Regions from separate parts of the Streptomyces sp. NPDC088745 genome, predicted to be linked through region 1. Evidence: riboswitches for the same ligand, from Rfam matches in the RefSeq annotation. Region 1 holds a riboswitch; each other region holds the start of a gene.

What was found. Region 1 has a riboswitch for cyclic di-AMP ahead of ACIP93_RS16570 (peptidoglycan DD-metalloendopeptidase family protein). Riboswitches for the same ligand answer to the same signal wherever they lie in the genome.
Positions count from the first base shown of each region.
Region 2: linked by a shared signal. The riboswitch ahead of ACIP93_RS04565 (M23 family metallopeptidase) and the one ahead of ACIP93_RS16570 (peptidoglycan DD-metalloendopeptidase family protein) in region 1 are both predicted to bind cyclic di-AMP.
Region 3: linked by a shared signal. The riboswitch ahead of ACIP93_RS13480 (M23 family metallopeptidase) and the one ahead of ACIP93_RS16570 (peptidoglycan DD-metalloendopeptidase family protein) in region 1 are both predicted to bind cyclic di-AMP.
Region 4: linked by a shared signal. The riboswitch ahead of ACIP93_RS00365 (transglycosylase family protein) and the one ahead of ACIP93_RS16570 (peptidoglycan DD-metalloendopeptidase family protein) in region 1 are both predicted to bind cyclic di-AMP.

Region 1 is NZ_JBIVLB010000005.1:298,016-301,740, reverse strand. It holds gene ACIP93_RS16580 (PfkB family carbohydrate kinase) at 1-34, shown strand, start outside; gene ACIP93_RS16575 (SGNH/GDSL hydrolase family protein) at 48-839, opposite strand; gene ACIP93_RS16570 (peptidoglycan DD-metalloendopeptidase family protein) at 1,025-2,017, opposite strand; cyclic di-AMP (ydaO/yuaA leader) riboswitch at 2,022-2,232, opposite strand; gene ACIP93_RS16565 (tyrosine-protein phosphatase) at 2,544-3,344, shown strand; gene ACIP93_RS16560 (DUF6126 family protein) at 3,354-3,683, opposite strand; gene ACIP93_RS16555 (helix-turn-helix domain-containing protein) at 3,683-3,725, opposite strand, start outside.
Region 2 is NZ_JBIVLB010000001.1:998,890-1,002,614, forward strand. It holds gene ACIP93_RS04560 (PP2C family protein-serine/threonine phosphatase) at 121-1,269, shown strand; cyclic di-AMP (ydaO/yuaA leader) riboswitch at 1,503-1,636, shown strand; gene ACIP93_RS04565 (M23 family metallopeptidase) at 1,834-3,030, shown strand; gene ACIP93_RS04570 (aldo/keto reductase) at 3,084-3,725, shown strand, end outside.
Region 3 is NZ_JBIVLB010000004.1:133,304-137,028, forward strand. It holds gene ACIP93_RS13475 (M16 family metallopeptidase) at 1-1,121, shown strand, start outside; cyclic di-AMP (ydaO/yuaA leader) riboswitch at 1,374-1,541, shown strand; gene ACIP93_RS13480 (M23 family metallopeptidase) at 1,556-2,347, shown strand; gene ACIP93_RS13485 (HPr family phosphocarrier protein) at 2,566-2,847, opposite strand; gene ACIP93_RS13490 (GNAT family N-acetyltransferase) at 2,998-3,725, shown strand, end outside.
Region 4 is NZ_JBIVLB010000001.1:83,583-87,307, forward strand. It holds gene ACIP93_RS00355 (septum formation initiator family protein) at 1-8, opposite strand, end outside; gene eno (phosphopyruvate hydratase) at 117-1,412, opposite strand; gene ACIP93_RS00365 (transglycosylase family protein) at 1,925-2,638, opposite strand; cyclic di-AMP (ydaO/yuaA leader) riboswitch at 2,641-2,844, opposite strand; gene ACIP93_RS00370 (transglycosylase family protein) at 3,109-3,725, opposite strand, start outside.

The sequences.
Region 1 (3,725 bases):
CCTGCTGTCGGAGCCGTCGGACCCCTCGGCGTAGCCGCGCCGCGGGCTCAGAGCGGCAGCAGGTCCGGCCGCTTCGCCTCGACGTGGTCGCCCGAGCTCTCGCCGCGCAGCCGTCGCCCGATCCACGGCACCAGGTGCTCGCGCGCCCAGTCGATGTTGTCGCGGCGCGCGTCGAGCCTGCGGCGCGGCGCCATCGGCGGCCAGGGCTGGTCGGGGTCGGCCGGGATCTCCAGGCCGAGGACCTGACCGGCCCGCAGCGCCACCCGGGTGTGCCCCTCCGGGGAGAGGTGCAGCCGGTCGGAGTCCCAGGCCCGCCGGTCCTGCACCGACCTCAGCGACCACAGGTCCAGGACCGGGCAGCCGTACCGGTCGGCGATGGCCCGTACGTGTGCCGAGTACGTGGCGACCTTGCCGCGCAGGTGGCGCAGCACGGGGATGCCCCGGGTGTCGAAGCCGGTGGTCACCATGACCGTGCCGACGGCCGAGGTGAGGTCGGCGACGGCCCTCTCGAACCGTTCGGCGACGTCGTCGGGGTCGGAGCCGGGCCGGATGATGTCGTTGCCGCCCGCGCAGAAGCTGACCAGGTCGGGGGCGAGCTGCTTGGCCCGGGGGACCTGGTCGGCCACGATCTGGTCGAGCAGTTTGCCGCGTACGGCGAGGTTTGCGTAACGGAAGGTGTGTTCGGGTACCCGGTCGTCCAGGAGGACGGCAAGCCGGTCGGCCCACCCGATGAACGCGCCGCCGGGGCCGGGGTCGCCGACCCCTTCGGTGAAGCTGTCCCCGATCGCCGCGTACGACCCGATGGTGCCTGCGCTGAATGATGTCGAATCGTCTGCCACGTCGACACATCCTTCACTTTCGCAAGTGACCTACGCCACCGTAGGGAGGGGTTGACGGAGGGTGAGATATGCCACCGGTCAAGATTCACCCAACCCGGAATACGCGGGTGGCGCTTCGGGATACGCGTCTCGCCCCCGCACCGGGGCCGGTGCGGGGGCGAGTGGGCCGTGGGGGGCGGTCCGTACTAGAGCGGGACGCCGTTGTTGCGCAGGTAGCCCAGCGGGTCGATGTCCGAGCCGTAGCCGGGGCCGGTGCGGATCTCGAAGTGCAGGTGCGGGCCGGAGGAGTTGCCGGTGGAGCCGGAGTAGCCGATCTGCTGGCCGCCGGAGACGCTCTGGCCGGAGCGGACGCCCAGCGCGGAGAGGTGGGCGTACTGCGAGTAGCGGCCGTCGTTGTGCCGGATGACGACCTCGTTGCCGTACGCGCCGCCCCAGCCGGCGGAGACCACGGTGCCCGCGGCGACGGCCTTGACCGGGGTGCCCGAGGACGCGCGGAAGTCGACACCGGTGTGGTAACCGCTGGACCAGCTTCCGCCGGAGGCGCGGTAGGGGGTGGAGACGCCCGAGGGGACGGGGGCGCTGAAGCCGGAGCGCTGCGTCTGCCGCTTGCTCTCGGTGCGCTGCTCGGCCCGCTTCTCCGTCCGCTTCTGGGAGCGCTGCTCGACGCGGCTCTCGGTGCGCTGCTCGGCGCGCTTGTCGGTGCGCTCCACGCGCTCGGTCCGCTGCTGCTGCGGGGCCGGGGCGGTGGCCTTCCGCTCGGCGGCCGCGGGGGCCTTGCCGCCGAGGGTGAGCTTCATGCCGGGGAAGATCAGCGAGGGGTTCTCACCGACGACCTCCCTGTTGTCGCCGTAGACCTTCTGCCAGCCGCCGCGCACGTCCTGGTCCGTGGCGATCTTCGAGAGGCTGTCGCCGGACACCACGGAGTACGTACGGGTGCCGGTCTTCGGCGCGGCGGCGGGGGCCGCCTGCCGGGGCTCGGCCGCGCGCTGCTGCGGAAGCTGCGCCTCGGCGGCGGCCTGCGGCAGCGCGACGGGGGCGGCGCCCTGGTCGGCGGCGTTCGCACCGGTGGCGCCGATGAGCGGAAGGGCCAGTGCGGCGCCGCCCGTGCCGGCGGCGACGAAGCCCCGGGTGAGCGGGGAACTGGACTTCGGGCGGCGGTGCTTACCCTGAGCAGGCATGACGATGTCCTCTCCGGCGCCTGCGAGGTGAGCTGTCGGGTTCGGGCTGGAGATGCCCGGCCGCGCTCCACATCCGGGAGCGCTGCTTCACCCCGAGCCGTTCCGGCGGACTGTCGTCCTCCGGTACGGCGTACTACCTGGGTCCCCCGCTCCTGCCACACGAAGAAAAAGGGAAAGTGACTCCGAGCGGTGGCAGGATTCGGCGGTCCACCCGGATTGACGGTGACCGTAAGCGAGTGCGGACCGCCGGAACAAGCCGTTCCCCTTTTCTCCCTCGCCAGAACACGCCTTCTTCACGATTCTCCCGGTGGCGCGCAATCGTCCCGGGTGCCATCTCCCGCCTCTGGCCTGCCGTTTGACGCTTCGGCAGCAGACGTCACGGTTCGCTCTATGATTCTGCTCACTCGCACCCCCGTACGACCCAGACGGTTGCCTCAGGCACCCATATGGGGACGCTTCTGTCGTATCGTCGGCCCGTGGCCCTCGTCGGCGTGCCCGCGTCGGCGGACGACCTTGAGGAGCACTCGTGACGCAGCAGGCATCGCCGTCGGCCGAGCCGGATCTCGCAGGCGTACGGAACTTCCGCGACGTGGGCGGGCTGCCCACCGCGGACAGCCGGCGGACGCGTTACGGACGGCTCTTCCGCAGCGGCCACCTGGCGCACGCCACCGAGTCCGACACGGCGTTCTTCCACTCGCTCGGACTCCACACGATCTTCGACTTCCGCAACGCGGCGGACCAGGAGCTGGAGGGCCCGGACGTCGAGCTGACCGGTGTGCGGAACGTGAACATCCCGCTGAGCGACCCCGCGGACGGCGCCGAGTTCTGGATGATGGTGCGCGACGGCAACCTCGACCAGTTGCGCGAGATCCTCGACGACGGCAAGGCCGCGGCGCGCATGACGGCGTCGTACCGCCGCATGATCAAGGACCGCACCGCGGAGCACAGCCGGGTGCTGCACGCCCTGGCCGAGGACAGTGTGCCGGCGCTGATGCACTGCGCGGCGGGCAAGGACCGCGCGGGTCTGTCGATCGCGGTGACGCTGCTGGCCGTGGGCGTGGAGCCGGACGCGATCCGGGCGGACTACGTGAAGTCCAACGACCCGCACCGCCGCTACCGGGTGCGCCGCTCCAGCGCCTCGCCGGAGGCCATGAACGGCGAGGTGATGCGCCTGCTCGCACCGCTCTTCGACGCCCGGGCGGAGTACCTGGACGCGGCCTTCGCCACCATCGAGGAGACCTGGGGCACCACGGACGCCTACCTGGAACGGGGACTGCGGGTGACGCCCGGGGTCCGCGAGGCGCTGCGCGAGCGGCTCACGGAGTGACCGGGCCGCTCAGGCGTCGCCGATCGTGAACAGCAGGAAGATGAACGCCGCGACGATGTGCCCGACCACGATGTAGAGGAAGACCCGCACCACGAGGCCGTGCGGCGCCTTGTCCGCGACGAATCCGTCCGGGCCGGCCCTGCCCGCGCCGTCCTGCCACTCGGCGCCCCGGTCGGAGCCGGGGCGGGCGGCGCGGGCCGCCTCGTCGGCGGCGCGGGCGATGGCGCTCAGGGCGGTGGTCTGCGCCTCGGTGAGCTGCTGGGCGGGGGCGGGTCCGGGAGCCTTCACGAAGCCCTGCGCGGGGGCGAGTCCCGGCGGCTGTGCGGTGGACTCGGTCATCATGACTCCTGGGGCAGGCAGAGCCCGGCGACGGTGCTCTGC
Region 2 (3,725 bases), on a different contig from region 1:
GCAGGAGAGCTGACGGTGGCGGGGTACGGGCGCGACGGACGTGGGGGCGACGCCGGCGGCGGGCCCGGGGGGAGTGCGTCCAGCGGGCCCGGCACGCCCCGCGCGTCCGGTCCTCCCGGCATGCCCGGCGTCCCCGGTCCGTCCCGGGAGAGCGGCCGCACGACGCGCCGGTTCGTACGGGCGCTGCCCGCGCTGATGATCGTCGGCGGGATCTTCTTCGACGCGCTGACGCCATCCGACTTCACCGCCTCGCCGCTGTTCGCCGCCGCGCCGCTGGTGGCGGCCCCCTTCTTCTCGCCGGCCAACACCGGGCTCACGGCCCTCGCCTCCGTGCTGGCCGTGATGGGGCTGCGGATCTGCGACGACGCCCTGACGTCCGTGGTGAGCGCGACGGAGCTGGTCACGGTGCTCACCGTGTCCGTGCTGGCGATCCTGATCAACCGGGTCGTGCGGCGCAGCGGGCGGCAGCTCGCCTCGGTGCGGGTCATCGCGGAGGCCGCGCAGCGGGCCGTGGTGCCGGTCCCGCCGGCCCGCATCGGCGGTCTGGAGATCGCCGCGCGGTACGAGGCGGCCGAGGCGGACGCGTTCATCGGCGGCGACCTCTTCGCCGTGCAGGACACGCCGTACGGGGTGCGGCTCGTGGTGGGCGACGTACGGGGCAAGGGACTTGAGGCCGTCGAGGCGGTGGCGGTGGTGGTCGGCGCGTTCCGGGAGGCGGCCGAGACGGAGAGCTGCCTGGAGGGCGTCGCGCGGCGCCTGGAACGGGCCCTGGAGCGCGAGGGCGCCCGGCGCGAGGGGCTGGACGCGCTGGAGGGCTTCACCACGGCGGTGCTCGCCGAGATCCCGCGCGCGGAGGGCGTCGTACGCCTGGTGAACCGGGGGCATCCCGAGCCGCTGCTGCTGTACGCGGACGGGGAACTGGACGAGCTGGAGCCGGACGAGTTCGCGCTGCCGCTGGGCATGGGGGAGCTGGGGGACTGGCCGGACCGGGCCAAGGAGTTCGCGTACCCGGCGGGTTCGATGCTCGTGTTCTACACCGACGGCCTGTCCGAGGCGCGGGACGGGGCGGGCCGGTTCTACGACCCGGCGGTGCGGCTGCGGCATTCGCTCTTCCCCGGGCCCGATGCCGTACTGGACGCGCTGACCAGTGACGTACGGGTGCACACCGGCGGCAAGCAGACGGACGACATGGCGCTGCTCGCGGTGGGGCGGCCGGGCGTGGGGCAGCCGGCGCGGCGGCGGACGGTGGAGATCATCAAACGTCCGTGAGGGGGGCACGAGGTGTCGGGCGGGCGGCAGAGGTGATCAGGGCGTTCTGGGGCCGCCGGGGCGGCCGGGACGCTGAGATGGCGTCAGTTCGCTGGTAGATAAGCGGAAATGTCCTGGCCAAAGGTGACTGCGGAGCGTTAAGGATCAAGAGGGACGGCTTGGAATTCCGGTCACATGTCTATTAACGTTCGATAACGCAGCACGGTCGTCCCAGCCGTCGTCAGAGACGGCGCCGTGCGCGTGCGCCGAATTCCGTGAGGAAACCGGGGAACCACCACTTGGGGTGAATCGGGCCCGACCCGGCCCGTAGGAGACCTTCCTGCTCCGAACCCGTCAGCTAACCCGGTAGGCGAGAAGGAAGGAAAGGAGCGCGCCTCCGTGGCGTCCAACAGGCCTGCCCCCGCAGCCCCCGCTTTCTCGGCCCCCGCTTTGTCCTACACGGCTTACGGAGTCCCCGGCGACGAGTACGGGACGGGGACCGGGGCCACCGCCGTTCTCGCTCCGCACGCTCCCGAAGCCGTCGCAGCCGCCGGAGTTCCGCAGGCCGCGCAGGTCACCCAGCCGATGCAGGCCGTGCGGGCCGCAGAGGCCGTGCAGGTCCCGCAGTCTCCGCAGGGCCCGCTGATCCCGCAGCAGCAGGGGCGCGACGGCTTCGACGGCTTCGCCGCGTTCGGGACCCCGGAATCCGCCTCCGCCCCGGACGCCCCCTTCGCCCCGGACGCCCCACCGGCCTCCGCCGACGAGTGGAACCCCACCGCCGACTCCGCCGCCCCGCTGCGCGGCAAGCACCGGGTCGCCAAGCAGCGCGGCTCCCTCGCCCGCAGCTCCACGGTCCTCGGCGTCGGCGTGATCGCCGCCGTCGGCGCGGGCGGCATCGCCACCGCGCAGGACAAGCCCGCCGTGTCGATATCCCTGCCGGACCAGCTCGCCGAGTCCCTGGACTCGCTCGCCGACTCGCTGCCGGACGCCACGTCGCTGCCGGGCGTGGGCGCCCTGCTCTCCGACTCCGCCGAAGAGGCTCCCGCGGAGGCGGGCGTGACCGTCGCCGCCGCGCCGGCCGCCGCCGCGACCCCCGCCTCGGCCGGGCAGCAGCCCGCCGGCGCCGGGGAGAGCCTGCGCGCCCGCATCCTCCAGCAGGCCGAGCAGCAGCGCACGGTGGCCGACGAGGCCGTCCGGCAGGAGGCCCGCGACAAGGCCGTGCAGGACGCCGCGGCCGAGGCGAAGAAGGCGCAGCAGCAGGCCGACGCCACGGCGCGGCAGGCCGAGAAGGAGAAGGCGGAGAAGGAAGCCCGCGAGAAGGCCGCCGCCGAGGCGGAGGCGAAGGCCGAGGCGGAGGCCGCGCGCCTCGCCAGGCTGGCCGCGAGCTACTCGCTGCCCACCTCCTCGTACACCCTCACCTCGACCTACGGCCAGTCCGGTTCGATGTGGTCCTCCGGACAGCACACCGGGCTCGACTTCGCCGCCCCGACCGGCACCCCGGTCAAGGCCGTGCACGGCGGCACCGTCACGTCGGCCGGCTGGTCCGGTTCGTACGGCTACCGCGTCGTGCTGGAGCTGAAGGACGGCACCGAGATCTGGTACTGCCACCTCTCGCAGATGAACGTCGCGGCGGGCACCGGCGTCGCCACCGGCCAGACCATCGGCAACGTGGGCGCCACCGGCAACGTCACCGGACCGCACCTGCACCTCGAAGTCCACACCCCCGGCGGCGCCGGCGTCGACCCGGCGGCCTGGCTGCGCGGCAAGGGCCTCACCGTCTGATCCCTGACCCGTACACGGAATAGGCCCGGCGGGCCCGGTGGTTGTCGTACGGCATGACTTCCTCCCCTCTCCGCCCGCTGGGCGGCTCCGGTCTCGACGTCTTCCCGCTCGCCCTCGGCGGCAACGTCTTCGGCTGGACCGCCGACCGCGACCAGTCCTTCGCCGTCCTCGACGCGTACGTCGCGGGCGGGGGCAACTTCGTGGACAGCGCCGACTCCTACTCGGCCTGGGCGCCGGGCAACGAGGGCGGCGAGTCCGAGCGCGTCCTCGGCGAGTGGCTGGCCGCCCGGGGCAACCGGGACGAGGTCGTGATCGCCACCAAGGTCGGCGCGCACCCCTCCTACAAGGGCCTGTCCGCCACCACCGTCAAGGCCGCCGCCGAGGCGTCGTTGCGCCGCCTGGGCACCGAGTACATCGACCTCTACTACACGCACTTCGACGACCCGGCCGTGCCGGTCGAGGAGATCGTCACCGCTCTCGACCGGCTCGTACGGGACGGCAAGGTGCGCGCGGTGGGCGCCTCCAACATCGCGCCCGACCGGCTGCGCGAGTCGCTGGACTTCGCCGAGCGCGAGGGCCTGGCGAGGTACAGCGCGCTCCAGCCGCAGTACAACCTGGTCTCCCGCGACACCTACGAGGGCGAGCTCCAGGAGGTCGCCTCGCACGCGGGCCTGGCGGCCGTCCCGTACTACGCG
Region 3 (3,725 bases), on a different contig from region 1:
TCGCCGCCGAGCTGGAGCGCTGCGGCGCCACCCTCGACGCGTTCGCCGACCACCCGGGCGTGCGGGTCTCCCTCGAAGTCCCGGTCTCCCGGCTGCCCAAGGCGCTCGGACTGCTCGCCGACGCCCTGCGCGCACCGGCGTTCGCGGACGGCGAGATCGAGCGTCTCGTACGCAACCGGCTCGACGAGCTCCCGCACGAGGCGGCCAACCCGTCCCGTCGGGCCGCCAAGCAGCTCTCCCACGAGCTGTTCCCGGCGGACCTGCGCATGTCGCGCCCCCGCCAGGGCACCGAGGAGACGGTCAAGAACATCGACTCCGCGGCCGTGCGCGCCTTCTACGAGACGCACGTCCGCCCGGCCACCGCCACGGCGGTCGTCGTCGGCGACCTCACCGGCATCGACCTGGACGCGGTCCTGGCCGAGACCCTGGGCGCCTGGACGGGCGGCACGGCGGCCCCGCGCCCCGTTCCGGCGATCACCGCCGACGACACGGGCCGCGTGGTCGTCGTGGACCGCCCCGGCGCGGTCCAGACCCAGCTCCTGATCGGCCGCATCGGCGCCGACCGGCACGACCGCGTCTGGCCCGCCCAGGTGCTCGGTACGTACTGTCTCGGCGGCACCCTCACCTCCCGCCTGGACCGCGTCCTGCGCGAGGAGAAGGGCTACACCTACGGCGTGCGTGCCTTCGGCCAGGTGCTGCGCTCCGCCGAGGACGGCACGGGCGCCGCCATGCTGGCCATCAGCGGCTCCGTGGACACCGAGTCGACCGGGCCCGCCCTGGAGGACCTGTGGAAGGTCCTGCGGACGCTCGCGGCCGAGGGACTCACCGACGCCGAGCGCGACGTCGCCGTGCAGAACCTGGTCGGGGTCGCCCCGCTCAAGTACGAGACGGCCTCGGCGGTCGCGGGCACGCTGGCCGACCAGGTCGAGCAGCACCTGCCCGACGACTTCCAGGCCCAGCTGTACGCGCGGCTGGCCGCGACCGGCACCGTGGAGGCCACCGCCGCGGTGGTGAACGCCTTCCCGGTGGACAGGCTGGTCACGGTCCTGGTCGGCGACGCGTCCCGGATCGTGGAGCCGGTGCGCGCGTTGGACATCGGCGAGGTCACGGTCGTGAGCTGACCGGCCCGCCGACCGGTTCACCGGCCGCTTGACCGATCAAAGGTCATCCGGGCGGCCGGTGGAAAGCAGGACGAAAAGGACCCCGACGGCTTCCCGGTCGTCGGGGTCCTCCCGTATGCCCGATTTGTTGCGGAGGTTGCCTGTCTGCCGTGTGGGCTCCTTCACAAAAGCGGCCGTGTGTTTGGAGATTGAAAGAAGTGCCGCTTAGCGTCGACCCGGCTGCCCGTCAGAGTGCGCCGCAACCGCGGCACCGGGCAGTCATCGCCGAGTCCCCGTCAGGCGCGAGCCTGGGGAGCCGGGGACCCACTTGAGTCCCTGGGGTGAATCGGACGCCATCGCCCGCACGGGCGGGTGGGGTCCGTAGGAGACCTTCCTGCTCCGAACCCGTCAGCTAACCCGGTAGGCGAGAAGGAAGGAAAGGAAACAGCCACTCCATGGCGTTCACCCGTGCCGCCGGGAAGCACCGGCGTCCCTCCGTGCTGTCGCGCAAGAGCGCCAACATCGCCGGAGTCGCCGCACTCACCACGACCGGTGTCATCGGAACCCTGGCCCCGCAGGCCTTCGCCGCCGAGCAGGACCTGGCCGCGGAGGACACCGGCACCATCCGCGCCGTCGCCCTGGACCACTCCGCCGAGGTCGTGGCCGAGCGGATCGAGGAGCAGGCCCAGGCGCAGCAGAAGGTGCTGGACGAGGCCGAGGCCGCCCGCAAGGCGGAGGCCGAGCGCAAGGCCGAGGTCAAGCGCAAGGCCGAGGCGAGGGCCAAGAAGGAGCGCGAGGACCGCGAGCGCGCCGCCCGCGAGGCCGAGCGCAAGCGCCTCAACACCTTCCGGCTGCCGGTGGCCGGTTCGTACGTCTCCACCAGCTACAAGTCCGGCGGCGCCCTGTGGTCCTCCGGCAGCCACTCCGGCGTCGACTTCCACGCCGCCTCCGGCACCTCCGTGGTCGCCGTCGGCGCCGGCACGGTCGTCGAGGCCGGCTGGGGCGGCGCGTACGGCAACAACATCGTGATCAGGATGAACGACGGCTCGTACACCCAGTACGGCCACCTCTCCTCGATCGGCGTCTCGGTCGGCCAGAGCGTCGGCTCCGGCGACCAGATAGGCCTGGCCGGCTCGACCGGCAACTCCACCGGCCCGCACCTGCACTTCGAGGCCCGCACCTCGCCCGAGTACGGCTCGGACATCGACCCCGTCGCGTACCTGCGCGCGCACGGCGTCAGCGTCTGACCGCGAACTCCACAAGGAAGGGCCCCGGCTCCCCGTGAGCCGGGGCCCTTTCGCGTTCCGCCGGACGCCGCGGCCCGCTCCGGTCCCGCCGGACGCCGCGGCCCGCTCCCGGCATTCCCGGGAACGGCACGAGCCGCGGCCCCCGGAATCCGGGATGCCGCGGCTCGTGCGCGGGAATTTCGCCCGTACGGGCGCGGCCTCACGTGGCCGCGGGGGTCTCAGACGGTCTCGGGGAGCTCGTCCAGGCCCTCGGCGACCAGCTTCGCGAGACGGTCCAGGGCGGCGTCCGCGCCCTCGGCCTCGGACGCCAGCACGATCTCCTCGCCGCCCTGCGCGCCCAGGCCCAGCAGCGCCAGCATCGACGCGGCGTTGACCGGGGTGCCGCCCGCCTTGGCGATGGTGACGGGGACGCCGGTGGCCGTGACGGCGCGGACGAAGATGGAGGCGGGGCGGGCGTGCAGGCCCTCGGCCCAGCCGACGGTGACGCGGCGCTCAACCATGGTGTTGCCCTTCATGTGCTTATTGGTTGTCTAGACCAGTCTCTCATGTGGTGCGGGCTGCTCTGCCCGGCGAAAGTCCCGGGGAGGACCGGCCGAACAGGACCAGACTGTCCCGCCCTCCGGACCCCCGCGAGTCGTAGGCTGCACACCATGGCCAAGGCTGCGGACGATGCGGATCAGGTGGGCGGGGCGCCGGAGCGGGCGCGTCCCGACCAGTCGGAGCACGCGTACCCCGACCACTGGGAGGCCGACGTCGTACTGCGCGACGGCGGAACGGCGCGCATCCGGCCCATCACCACCCAGGACGCCGACCGGCTGGTCAGCTTCTACGAACAGGTCTCGGACGAGTCGAAGTACTACCGCTTCTTCGCGCCCTACCCCCGGCTGTCCGCCAAGGACGTCCACCGTTTCACCCACCACGACTACGTCGACCGGGTGGGCCTGGCCGTCACCGTGGGCGGCGAGTTCATCGCCACCGTCCGCTACGACCGCATCGACGCCGACGGCCTGCCCGCCTCGGGACCCGACGCCGACCAGGCCGAGGTCGCCTTCCTGGTGCAGGACGCCCACCAGGGCCGGGGGGTCGCCTCCGCCGTCCTCGAACACATCGGGGCCGTGGCCCGTGAGCGCGGCATCCGGCGCTTCGTCGCCGAGGTGCTGCCCGCCAACACCAAGATGATCAAGGTCTTCACGGACGCCGGCTACCAGCAGAAGCGCTCCTTCGAGGACGGCGTCGTCCACCTCGAATTCGACCTGGAGCCCACCGACCGCTCCCTGGCCGTGCAGCGCGCCCGCGAGCACCGCGCCGAGGCCCGGTCCGTGCAGCGGCTCCTCGCGCCCGGCTCCGTCGTGGTCGTCGGCGCGGGCCGCTCCCCGCG
Region 4 (3,725 bases), on a different contig from region 1:
GCGGCCATCCTTGAGTCCTCCCCGTTACGCGCCGACGTCCCCGCACACGGTACGGGACCGGGTACGGGGACGTACGGAGGCGTGGACCCCCGGCGGGGGGCCGGCCCTCGCCGCTGCTACTGGTTCGCGGCGCGGAACCGCGGGAACGCGGAGCGGCCGGCGTACACCGCGGCGTCGTCGAGGATCTCCTCGATGCGCAGCAGCTGGTTGTACTTCGCGACGCGGTCCGAGCGGGCCGGGGCGCCGGTCTTGATCTGGCCGCAGTTCACGGCGACGGCGAGGTCGGCGATGGTGACGTCCTCGGTCTCGCCGGAGCGGTGGCTCATCATGCACTTGAAGCCGTTGCGCTGCGCGAGCTCGACGGCGTCCAGCGTCTCGGTGAGCGAGCCGATCTGGTTGACCTTGACCAGGAGGGCGTTCGCGGAGCCCTCCTCGATGCCGCGGGCCAGGCGCTCGGGGTTGGTGACGAAGAGGTCGTCGCCGACGATCTGGACCTTGGAGCCGATGCGGTCGGTGATGACCTTCCAGCCCGCCCAGTCGTCCTCGTACAGCGGGTCCTCGATGGAGACCAGCGGGTACGCGGAGACGAGCTCCTCGTAGTACTCGGTCATCTCGGCGGCCGAGCGGGACTTGCCCTCGAACTCGTACTTGCCGTCCTTGTAGAACTCGGAGGCGGCGACGTCGAGCGCGAGCGCGATCTGCTCGCCGGGGATGTAACCGGCCTGCTGGATGGCCTCGACGATGAGGTCGAGGGCGGCGCGGTTGGACTCCAGGTTCGGCGCGAAGCCGCCCTCGTCGCCGAGGCCGGTGGACAGGCCCTTGGTCTTCAGCACCTTCTTGAGGGTGTGGTAGACCTCGGCGCCCCAGCGCAGGGCCTCGGAGAAGGACTCGGCGCCGATCGGCGCGATCATGAACTCCTGGATGTCGACGTTGGAGTCGGCGTGCGACCCGCCGTTGAGGATGTTCATCATCGGGACGGGCAGCAGGTGCGCGTTCGGGCCGCCGAGGTAGCGGAACAGCGGCAGGTCGCTGGCCTCGGAGGCGGCGTGCGCGACGGCCAGGGAGACGCCGAGGATGGCGTTGGCGCCCAGCGAGCCCTTGTTCTCGGTGGCGTCCAGGTCGAACATCGCCTGGTCGATCAGGCGCTGCTCGGTGGCGTCGTAGCCGACGAGCTCCGGGCCGATCTGCTCGATGACGGCGAGGACGGCCTTCTCGACGCCCTTGCCCAGGTAGCGGTTCGGATCGCCGTCACGGAGCTCGATGGCTTCGAAGGCACCGGTGGAGGCGCCGGACGGAACGGCAGCACGACCCGTGCTGCCGTCGTCGAGGCCGACCTCGACCTCGACCGTGGGGTTGCCTCGGGAGTCCAGGATTTCCCGGGCTACGACGACGTCGATGGACGGCACGAGCATCTCCTTATGGGATGTGACGCGAAGGTGGCGGGCCCCCGGAAGGGGCACACGGCGCAGGGTCTCTTTCGGCCTTGCGACAAGAGCCTAACCGGCTCCGGGGCATCGGCCAGCCGATCGACCGCACGCTGGGACGAAAAGATGCCCGAATGCCTGTAATACAGGACGAAGGACCCCGGTGACCTCACCGAGGGTCACGGATCCGTTCTCCCGCGAGCACGGCCCGTGCGCACGCCTGAGTGCTGACGCGCACGGGTGAGCCCTGTCGGGCCGACGCGGCCGGCGGCGCCCGCCCGTACAGGGGACGGCCCCGGCGGGACGCGTTCGGGGGGAAGTCGCGTCCGGCCGGGGCCGGGGGTGCGGAAGGGGGCGGGGGTGAGCCGCCCCCTTCCGCTGCGGACTCCGGGCGGGGGTGGGCCGCCGGAGGTCCGCGGTGCGGGAACCGGGCGGGGGTGGGCCGCCGGGGTTCCCGCGGGGCGGGGACGGACGGGGGTGGGCCGTCGGTCCCCGCTGGATCAGCGCAGGTGGAGCTGCTGACCCGGGAAGATGAGGTCGGCGTCGGAGACGACGTCCTCATTGAGGTCTGCGATGTGCTGCCAGCCGCCCTTGACGTTCTTCGCCTCGGCGATCTTCGACAGGGTGTCGCCGGCCTTCACCTGGTACTCGCCGTCACCCTTCTTGATCGGGCCACCGGCCTTGGACTCGACCTTCGGCACCGAGCGGGTCTGGCTGCGGGAGGCGGCCGGGGCCTCGCGCTTCTTCTCCGCCTTGGGGGCGGACTTCACGGACTTGGTGGACTTCGCGGACTTCTGCGAGGAGCCGGAGCCCGTGCTGACGCCCGGGTCGACACCGTCGTTGCTCAGGTTGCCCGCACCGGCGCAGGCCCAGGCGCCGGGGCCCTGGATCTTGAGCAGCTTCTCGGCGGTGGCGATCTGCTGGCCCTTGGTGGCCAGGTCGGCGCGCGGGGCGTACTTGGTGCCACCGGCGGCGGCCCACGAGGAGTTCGTGAACTGCAGGCCGCCGTAGTAGCCGTTGCCCGTGTTGATGGACCAGTTGCCGCCGGACTCGCACTGGGCAACGGCGTCCCAGGTGTCGACGGAGGCGGCGGAGGCCGAGGTGGCCCCCATCAGCGGGGCGGCGACCGCGACACCGGTGACGCCGGCGATGGCGGCGGCACGGGTGGCCTTGGACGGACGGCGGTGCTTGCCCTTGCTGCTGAAAAGCGACATGGATATTCCCTCACCGACGCCTTCGAGGTGAGCTGTCGGGTTCGGGCTGTGAGTTCGCCCGGCCTCCGGTCCGGATTTCCGCACACTGCTTGCTGCGGCATTCCGTTTCGGCGGCTTCACCCCAAGCCGTTCCCGTCACGTCTCTCAACGTCCGGGCCCGGCACTTACCTTGGGTCCCCCGCTCCTGCCTACGGCGCTTTCGCGACGACTGCTGCCGAGGCCCGCCGGCAGGATTCGGCGTGCGGGCTCCGGTGCTCACCGGTGGCGAGCGATGACGACCGTAATCACAGGTGCCCCGGATGTTCAAAGAGGCACATCCGGGACATCTGCCCCGTACTTGCCCTCTCCTCCCTTGCGTTTACGCAGGTCAGAGGGGGCTTACCGGGAGTCGCCCGAAGGGACGCGCCAGTTGGGGCGAAGAGACTCATGTCTCACTTGCGCAAATGTGGACACAAGCCCCCCAACCACCCCTACTTTTCGCTCTTCTCCGCGGTCTGACCCTCGCTCAGATCCAGGTGCTGACCAGGCTTGATGAGGTCGGGGTCGGTGCCGAGGGACTTCTTGTTGGCCTCGTAGAGGGCCGACCAGCCGCCGGGGACCTCCGCGGCGTCCGCGATGTGCCAGAGGTTGTCACCGGGGCGCACGGTGTACGACTCCTGCTCGGGCGCGCCGCCCGGCCCCTTCTCGCCGCCGCCCCGCGAGGCGTGCCGCCCGGCGTCCCGCTCGGCGAGTTCCCCTTCGGGCGAATCGTCCGGTACGAGGGAGGAGTTCTCCGGCGCGGGCACGCCGCGGTGCTTGCCGGTGCCGGACGTGCCCCGGTCCTCGGCGCCCGGGGCGCCGGTGGCGTCGGGCACGCCCGGGGGCGTGGTGGCGTCGCCGCCCGGCCCGGTGCTGGGCGAGACGCTGGAGCCGGGGGTGGGCTCGACGGGGACGGCGGTGCCGGCGTCGGGCGTGCCGGCGTTCGGGTCCGGGGTCGCGGAGGCGTCGCCGCTCGGGACGGCGCCGGGGGTCCGGTCGCCCGGGGCCTGGTCGCCCAGGGGCCGGTCGCCCGCCGGGGTGTCGTCGCCGGGCCCGGCGTCGGCCGCCG